One region of the Caproicibacterium sp. BJN0003 genome, then DNA from elsewhere that is predicted to be linked to it. Evidence: predicted binding sites of a transcription regulator. Region 1 holds the regulator's gene; the other holds the start of a gene.

Region 1 (4,539 bases):
TTTTCGCTGATGGAGAACAGCACCTTCTGCAGTTCGTCAGATTTTGTCTTCATATCTGCAGTATCGTCTTTGCTGGAAGATTCTTTCAGAGCGGCGATCTTGCTTTCAAGTTCTGTCTTATCATTGCTGTCCATTTTGTCGCCACTGTCTTTTATAAGCTTTTCAGCGGCATAGACCATCTGCTCTGCATTGTTCTTTGCATCGACAACCTCGCGGTGCTTCTTGTCTTCCTCTGCATATTTCTCAGCATCTTTTACAGCCTTATTGATATCATCTTTGCTCATATTGGAGGAAGAAGAAATCGTAATATGCTGTTCCTTGCCGGTCGCAAGATCTTTTGCGGAGACATTTACAATGCCGTTGGCATCAATATCAAAGGCGACTTCGATCTGAGGAATTCCACGCGGAGCCGGAGCAATACCATCCAGTTTGAAGAGGCCAAGCTGTTTGTTGTCGCGGGCAAAATCGCGTTCGCCCTGCAGAACATTGACTTCAACCTGTGTCTGACCATCTGCAGCAGTAGAGAAAATCTGACTCTTTTTGGTCGGGATCGTTGTGTTGCGGTCAATTACCTTTGTCATAACGCCGCCCATGGTTTCAACGCCAAGAGAAAGCGGGGTAACATCCAAAAGTAGCAGACCTTCGACTTCGCCGCCCAGAACACCGGCCTGAATAGCAGCGCCAATTGCAACACATTCATCGGGGTTGATGCCCTTAAATGGCTCTTTGCCGCTCACCTTTTTAACAGCTTCCTGAACAGCCGGCATACGAGTGGAACCACCGACCAACAAAATCTTATTAATATCGTTGAAGGAAAGTCCGGCGTCCTTCATTGCCTGATTAACAGGGCCCATGGTGCGCTCGACCAGATCGGAAGTGAGTTCATCAAATTTTGCTTTTGTGAGCGTCATATCCAAATGTTTCGGGCCGTTTGCATCTGCTGTGATAAAGGGGAGGTTGATCTGGGTGGTGGTCATGCCGGAAAGATCAATCTTTGCTTTTTCAGCAGCTTCCTTTAAGCGCTGCATTGCCATCTTATCGTTGGAGAGATCGATGCCGTTTTCTGCTTTAAAGCCTTTGAGCATCCAATCAATGACACGGCTATCGAAGTCATCGCCGCCGAGGTGAGTATCACCAGCAGTTGCGAGAACTTCCTGAACGCCGTCACCCATTTCGATGATAGAGACATCAAAAGTGCCGCCGCCGAGGTCGTAAACCATGATCTTTTGTTCCTGCCCTTTATCAACGCCATAAGAAAGCGCTGCTGCGGTTGGCTCGTTGATGATACGTTTTACATCGAGGCCTGCAATTTTGCCGGCATCTTTTGTAGCCTGACGCTGTGCATCACTAAAATATGCAGGAACGGTGATAACTGCGCTGGTGACCGGCTGGCCAAGATAAGCTTCGGCATCAGCCTTCAGCTTTTGCAGAATCATTGCGCTGATTTCCTGAGGGGTATACTGTTTATCATCAATTTTTACTTTGTAGTCGGTGCCCATGTGGCGCTTAATAGAAGAAACGGTGCGCTCCGGATTCGCAACAGCTTGACGTTTTGCGGTTGCGCCGACCATGCGCTCGCCGTCTTTTTTAAAGCCGACAACGGAAGGGGTTGTACGTCCGCCTTCGGCATTTGCGATGACGACTGGCTCACCGCCTTCAATAACTGCAACACAGGAGTTTGTAGTGCCTAAATCAATACCAATTGTTTTACTCATATTTGTTACCTCCAAATCAATGTTTCGGTGTAAATGTTTTATTTAAATCTGCATGAAATCCATGCGGAAGGACAAAAGAAAAACTAGGGTTTCCAAAATCAATTGGCAACCTGAACCATCGCGTGACGAACAATACGGTCACCCAGTTTATAACCGGGCTGAAAAACTTCTGCAATGACATTTTCTCCAAGATCGTCACTTTCAATGTGAGAAACGGCATTGTGATATTCGGCATCAAATGGATCGCCTTTTTTGCCCATGGGTTCAACTCCAAGCTTTTTAAGTGCGGATTCCATTTGCTTTTGAACCATCTCAATCCCTTTGCGCAGGTCTTCTATGGAACAGTCTTTCTGACTGAGAGCTCGCGTCAGGTTATCGGCTACCGGAAGAAATTCCAAAACCGTCGCCGCAGTTGCATCGGCATAAGCCGTTGCTTTCTCGCGTTCGGTGCGTTTACGATAGTTATCGTATTCTGCGGCCGTGCGCAGCAGAATGTCTTTTTGCTTTTTAAGCTCCGCCTGCGCTTTTTCCAAAAGTTTTGCAGGATCCTCCTGTGGATTTTCCACTTTTTCTTCGGGCTTTGACTCAGCAGGTTCCTTTTCTTCCACCTTAGTTTTTTCAGCTTTTTCTTCCTGTGGCTTCTCTTTTTGCTTCTCTTGGTTGTCTTCTTTTTTATTCAAGATGATGCCCCCTATCTTTTTGACTCTAAAGTCATTGTAATTTCATTAATTCCGTGAGCATTCGTCCTACACTGTCGGAAAGGTACGAAAGACTCCCGAGAAGGCGCTTGTAATTCATACGCATGGGCCCTAAAAGTGCGATTGCTCCGGCAGGCGTTCCATTGATTGCATAGTGGGAAATAATTAGCGCCATGCTGTCAAGTGCCGGAACCCCGATCTCTTTTCCAATCAAAACCCGGTCACCGGGTTCAATCAGCAGGCGGTAAACTTCGTCTTGCCGCGCTAAAAATCCCATCACTCGGCGAAGATCCCCTTCTCCAACCTCGGGATAATAGAGCAGATTCGTTTCTCCATCCATGCGAACGTCAGCTCCCATTGCTTCGCGGGCTACTTCTAACAATGCCATCAATGCACTGCTCATCAGCATACCGACATTCCCCATGGAAGCCGCCAAAGATTGGATAAAAGCAGGCGTAATTTTGCGAATTGGCATGTTTACAAGCTTTTCATTAAAAACTCGAAAAAATACCCGCAAAATTTCAGGGGAAAGATCAAACTCACAATGAAAAACCCGTGTGTGCATGGTACCGTTGCTGGTCATCAAAATGACCATTGAGGTGCGACGGCTTGTCTGAACAAACTGAACTGCCCGAACAACTGCATCCCGTCCGCTGGGGGTAATGGAAATTGCCGCTAAACGGGTCATTCCAGAAAGTGCTCGTGAAACACCGTCCAAAAGTTTTTCCGGGTCATAGGCGCTGGGGAGAAGCAAAGCATCAATAAAATGCCGCTCATCCGGAGTGGTGGATTCCGGTTCAATTAAAGAGTCCAGATAAAAACGATATCCGGATTCACTGGGAACCCTTCCGGCGGAAGTGTGTGGCTGTTCCAAAAGACCCATTGCGGAAAGCTCACTCATCTCGTTGCGCACAGTGGCAGAGGAAACCGGAAACTCAAGCATCTCACACAGCACTTTGCTTCCGACCGGTTCACCGGTTTCAGTATAAAGTTCAATGACCGCTGTTAAAATTTTTTGCTTGCGTGGGCTGAGTTCCATGAAGATCACCTCTTTTGACGAGTTAGCACTCTATAAGATCGAGTGCTAACTACATTTATAAATGTACCATTACTTTGCCCCAGTGTCAATAGGGTATTTGTAAAGAGATTATGAATTGTCAAAAATTTTTACAAAAAACTAGAAAAAGGGGCCGGCAAAAAAATTGCCAGTCCCTTTTTAGAAAAGTTATTTTAAGATTTATAATGCTTCCAGCAAGGTTTCGATCAAAGAATTTGAAACCAAAAACCCCCGCGGCGTCAGTGAAAGTGATTCAGGTGACTGCGTTAAAAGCCCGGCTTTTTGGTAAGGAATCGCTGCTTCACGCAGAGAGCTTGGGATTCCATGAGAAAAGCGGCTCAGACAATCTTTTTCAGTTAGTCCTTTGCAGAGGCGCAGACGCAAAAGTGCATATTCCGAAAAACTGCCGGCAGGGATTACACGATCGGTTTCTTCTATAGGTGGTTCTCCCATCAGAAATCCCCGCAGAGAACGCGGCCAGTAAAATCGTTTTCTATTATAATAGGAAGAAGCAGAAGGACCAAGCCCAAGATATTCTTCCTGATTCCAGTATTTTAAATTGTGGCGGCTTTCATAGCCCGGCTTTGCAAAATTCGAAATTTCATATTGGGAAAAACCTGCATTTTTTAATTCTTGGCAGGCAAGAAGATATCGTTCACAGTTTTCTTCTTCTCCGGGAAGATTTAAACTGTTTCGATTTTTAAAAAACAACGTGCCCGGTTCGATTTGCAAAAGATAGGCGGAAACGTGAGAAGCACCATTTTCTTGGCAGAATCGAATGCTTTCTTTTAAAGAATCGTCGGTCTGTCCCGGAAATGCCAAAATCAAATCAAGAGAAATATTTTGAATTCCGGCGCGTCGTGCTTCTGCCATGGCGGAAGCAGCCTGTTGAGGCGTGTGTCGGCGCCCGAGAAAAGAAAGTTCTTTAGAATTTGCGGACTGAAGCCCTAATGAAATACGGTTGACACCTGCCTCAAAAAGAGGTGGGAAAAAATCGGGCGGAATTTCTCCGGGATTAACTTCCACCGTGATTTCAGCATCGGTAAGACCAAATTCGGTTCGGGCAGTA
Region 2 (4,539 bases), 730 kb from region 1:
CGCCATTGTAACAACGCAGACTTTATGATCCACCAATTCTTTCGCCTGATCAGCCGTTAATTTCGACGCGGCTTCAACATCGGAATTTCCGATGTTGACGGATCCATCAGAAACCTGCTTTAATCCGTCTCCGGAGCCTCCGGCATTCAGGGTAATTGAAACATTTGGATATTTCCCTTTGAATGCCTTTGCAGCATCCTGTGCCAACGGCAAAAGGGCGCTTGATCCAGATCCTGTAATGGTTCCGCTAATATCCGCCGCTCCTGATTTTGACGCTGTAGTGCTTGCTGCTCCAGAAGCTGTACTGCTTCCCGATGCAGTGTTTTGACCGCATCCAGCTAAAGTAGAAGATACCAGTAAAACCGATAATATAAAGCCAACCATTTTTTTCATAATCGCTTTGTCTCCTCGTTTTTTTATTTTATTATTTTCCTTTTGTACGATGCTATTCTATCGATACAATGTTAAAACGAAGTTAAATGTAATTTAGAACTCTTTAAAAAGCAAAAAAACTCCGGCAGCTATAAAAAGCTGTCGGAGTTTTTTAATCAATGAGAATTTATTTCATGGTTTCAAAATTAGTACATTCCGCCGCCCATTTCAGGTGCAGCCGGAGCAGCTGCCGGAGCAGGCTCTTTCTTATCAGCAACCAAAGACTCGGTTGTCAGAACAGTCATTGCAACAGAAGCAGCATTCTGCAGAGCAGAACGGGTAACCTTTGTCGGGTCAACGACACCAAAAGTAATCATATCGCCATATTCGCCGGTCAAAGCATTATATCCATAACCGGTCTTATTCTCACGGCGAATATTTTCAACGATAACGGAGCCTTCTACTCCTGCATTCGTTGCGATCTGACGAATCGGCTCTTCCAAAGCTTTGAGGACAATAGAAACACCGGTCTTCTCGTCTCCCTGTGTCTTCTTGAGCAGTTTTTCGACTTCCGGAATTGCATTGATCAGAGCAACACCGCCGCCTGCGACGATGCCCTCTTCCACAGCTGCTTTGGTAGCGGCCAGAGCATCTTCAATGCGGAGTTTCTTTTCCTTCATTTCAATTTCGGTAGCAGCACCAACCTTGATTACTGCAACGCCGCCAGCTAATTTTGCGAGGCGCTCCTGCAGCTTCTCACGGTCGAAGTCTGAAGTTGTCTTTTCAATCTGAGCACGGATCTGATCAACGCGAGCTTTAATCTCTGCACTGTCGCCGTTGCCGCCAACAATAATTGTATTCTCTTTGTCGACTTTCACCTGACGGGCACGACCCAGCATAGAGAGATCAACATCTTTAAAGTCAACGCCCAAATCACTGGAGATCACTTTGCCACCGGTCAACGTTGCAATATCCTGCAGCATTTCCTTGCGGCGATCGCCAAAGCCTGGGGCCTTAACGGCACAGCAGTTTAAAGTGCCGCGCAGTTTATTAAGAAGCAGGTTCGTCAGAGCATCGCCCTCAACATCATCCGCAATAATCAGGAATTTCTTGCCGGTATTAACGACTTTCTCAAGCAACGGCAGAATCTCCTGGAAAGAAGAAACCTTCTTGTCGGTAATGATCAAATAAGGATCATCCAAATCAGCTACCATCTTGTCGGTATCGGTGACAAGATAAGGAGAAACATAGCCGCGGTCAAACATCATGCCTTCTACAACTTCGCTGTAGGTTTCGGCAGTCTTGCTCTCTTCGACTGTGATGACTCCATCATTTGTAACCTTTTCCATAGCTTCGGCAATCAGTTTGCCAACTTGCTCATTACTGGAAGAAACCGTTGCAACACGGGCGATATCGGCGCTGCCGTCAACCTTTTTGCTGTTTTTCTTAACAGCGGCAACTGCCGTATCAACTGCGGTCTGCATTCCCTTACGAATGACCATTGGATTGGCTCCTGCGGTTACGTTCTTCATGCCCTCACGAATCAGCGCTTGTGCAAGCAGCGTTGCAGTGGTGGTACCATCGCCTGCAACATCATTTGTCTTTGTAGCAACTTCCTTAACGAGCTGAGCACCCATATTCTCATAAGGATCGTCCAACTCGATCTCCTTGGCAATTGTTACACCATCATTGGTGATAAGCGGTGCGCCGAATTTTTTATCCAGCACAACGTTGCGGCCCTTGGGGCCTAATGTAATTTTTACCGTATCGGACAACTGATCAATGCCGCGCATTAAAGCTTTGCGGGCATCTTCTCCATAAATAATCTGTTTTGCCATTCTTGATTCCTCCAATTATGATCAGATGAATTATTTTACTACAGCTAAAATATCAGACTGACGAACAATGGTATATTCCTGTCCATCCAGTTTGATCTCAGTTCCGGAGTATTTGCTGGTGATCACACGGTCACCGACCTTAACTGTCATTTTAACTTCTTTTCCATCGACAACGCCACCAGGACCAACTGAAATTACATCGGCAATCTGGGGTTTCTCTTTTGCGGAACCAGAGAGAATAATTCCACTCTTTGTGGTCTCCTCTGCTTCTTCCATTTTGATAAGCACGCGGTCAGACAAAGGTTGAATCGTCATGACACAAAGCCTCCTTTAAAAATAAAGCATAGATTACTGTTTTTAGCACTCTTTATCCTTGAGTGCTAAACTTATTGTAACGGCTTGTGTCGAAAAAATCAAGGGGTTTTTCACAGAAATTTTCGATTTCATAAATTATTTACAATTAACGAATTTTCCCAGCCGCAAAAAAGAGCAGCAGAAAATTTTCTGCTGCTCTTTTTATTATAAAAGTGTTTTCTGAAGCCGTACCCCGTATGCGAAAAAAGGCTTGTCCAAGTACTTTGTCTGATCAACTTGATATCCATTTTTTTGATAAAAAGCGACGGCCGACGTATTTTTCTGAAACGCCCAAATTACGATCTCCCGAAAGCCTTCTTTTTGGGCCTGTGCTTCTGCAAAGCGAATCAAATCCGAACCAATTCTCTGCCGCTGAAACGCTTTTTTCAAATAAATGCGCCAAACTTCGAAAGAACCTTTTTTATCAGGATCTTCCGATGGGCCAATGGACAATAAAGCAACCACTTGGTGATCTTGCTCATAGATATAATTTTCCAGCCTGCCGGAAAGAAAGTCTTTCTTCAATCTTTCTTTTCTGTCGGCGCATCCCTTTTCCCCAAGCAGTTCTTTGTTTATATAATCTGCATAAACAGATTTCCAATTATCATTGACGATATCGCAAACAATATCCATATCCTTACTTTGCAGTGGACGAATCATTTTCTCCCTCCAAAACACGTATCTTAAAGCCTACTACCCTCTTTTAAAAATTTGAAAATGATTCTTCCTTTGGTGTCCGAAAATACTGATAGTATTGGCACTTAATCATTCCATTATAAAGTTTACGGCGGCGGTCCGCTTTACGTCCAAAGCATTCTTCAAACGTCTCATCAGGAGAAATGATTCCATAACTCCACCCATGTTTTGGAACAAAAGCCTTTCCCATCGTGCGGTAAAGTTCTTCTGCCTGATCAAGATCGAGCAGACGCTCTCCATAAGGCGGATTGCAAATGACACATCCAAAATCCCCCAGCGGCTGAAAATCATGCAAGTCCCGACTTTCCACATGAACATGACCGATCACGCCGGCTTTTTTTGCATTGTCCAATGCAAGATCTACCGCCGCTTTGTCAATATCAAAGCCGTGTGCCTCAAAAGCTGCATCCCGCAATACCAGCGAGCGGGCACGATCGCGTTCCTCCTGCCAAAGTTTTCCATCTATATTTTTCCAATGTTCAGCGGAAAAACGCCGCTGCATCCCCGGAGCAATATTCATTGCATACATAGCAGCCTCAATTAAAATCGTACCGGAGCCGCAGCAGGGATCAATAAAATTCGCATCCGAATGGACTCGGCTCAAATCGACCATTGCAGCAGCTAAAGTCTCTTTAATGGGCGCTTCTGCCGCATTCTGACGATAACCGCGCTTATGAAGTCCTGCTCCGCTGGTATCAATCATCAAGCTGATCTGATCTTTCATCAGCAAAAACTGGATCTGGTAAAGAGTTCCTGTCTCGTGGAACCAATCCACCCGATATTTTGATTTCAGCCGTTCCACGATCGCCTTTTTTATAATTTTCTGGCAGCTCGGCAAACTACTGAGTTGGCTCGAAAGGATTCTCCCTTTTACCGGAAACGCATCCTCTTTTCCGATCCACCGTTCCCACGGCAAAGCTTTCACTCCTTCAAAAAGCTGATCGAAAGTCTTTGAAGGAAATGTTCCCATCAATACCTGTACCCGCTCGCTATATCTGGAATTCAAGTTTGCACGAACAAGGCTTCTTTCATCTCCTGAAAAAATCACCTTTCCGTTTTGGGGACGAACATTCTGCATTTCCATTCTGCGCAGCTCGTTTGCCACCAGCCCTTCTACCCCTAAAATGCAGGGACAGCACAATTCAAATTGTTCCATAAAACCTCCATTGATAAAAATTCAGAAAAAGGCAGGGACGCTGACAAAAGAGCGCCCCTGCCGGACATAAACTCAGCTTTTATTCGCCGTTCGGCTCCAAAAAGCCGTAATTTCCGTCGCGGC

The links. Region 1 encodes HrcA, which represses chaperone genes, less so after heat shock. Its sites were predicted from a motif close to TGTTAGCACTCNNNNNNNNNGAGTGCTAACA; they were not measured.
Region 2: a site for HrcA is predicted at 2,566-2,596, ahead of OP489_RS02885 (co-chaperone GroES). Genes of this name have one in related genera too.

The regions. Positions count from the first base shown of each region.
Region 1 is NZ_CP111108.1:2,319,545-2,324,083, reverse strand. Features, by position in the region: gene dnaK (molecular chaperone DnaK) at 1-1,715, opposite strand, end outside; gene grpE (nucleotide exchange factor GrpE) at 1,814-2,395, opposite strand; gene hrcA (heat-inducible transcriptional repressor HrcA) at 2,427-3,452, opposite strand; gene hemW (radical SAM family heme chaperone HemW) at 3,651-4,539, opposite strand, start outside.
Region 2 is NZ_CP111108.1:586,054-590,592, reverse strand. Features, by position in the region: gene OP489_RS02895 (phosphate ABC transporter substrate-binding protein) at 1-393, opposite strand, end outside; gene groL (chaperonin GroEL) at 579-2,210, opposite strand; gene OP489_RS02885 (co-chaperone GroES) at 2,241-2,525, opposite strand; gene OP489_RS02880 (GNAT family N-acetyltransferase) at 2,730-3,224, opposite strand; gene OP489_RS02875 (THUMP domain-containing class I SAM-dependent RNA methyltransferase) at 3,268-4,416, opposite strand; gene hpf (ribosome hibernation-promoting factor, HPF/YfiA family) at 4,496-4,539, opposite strand, start outside.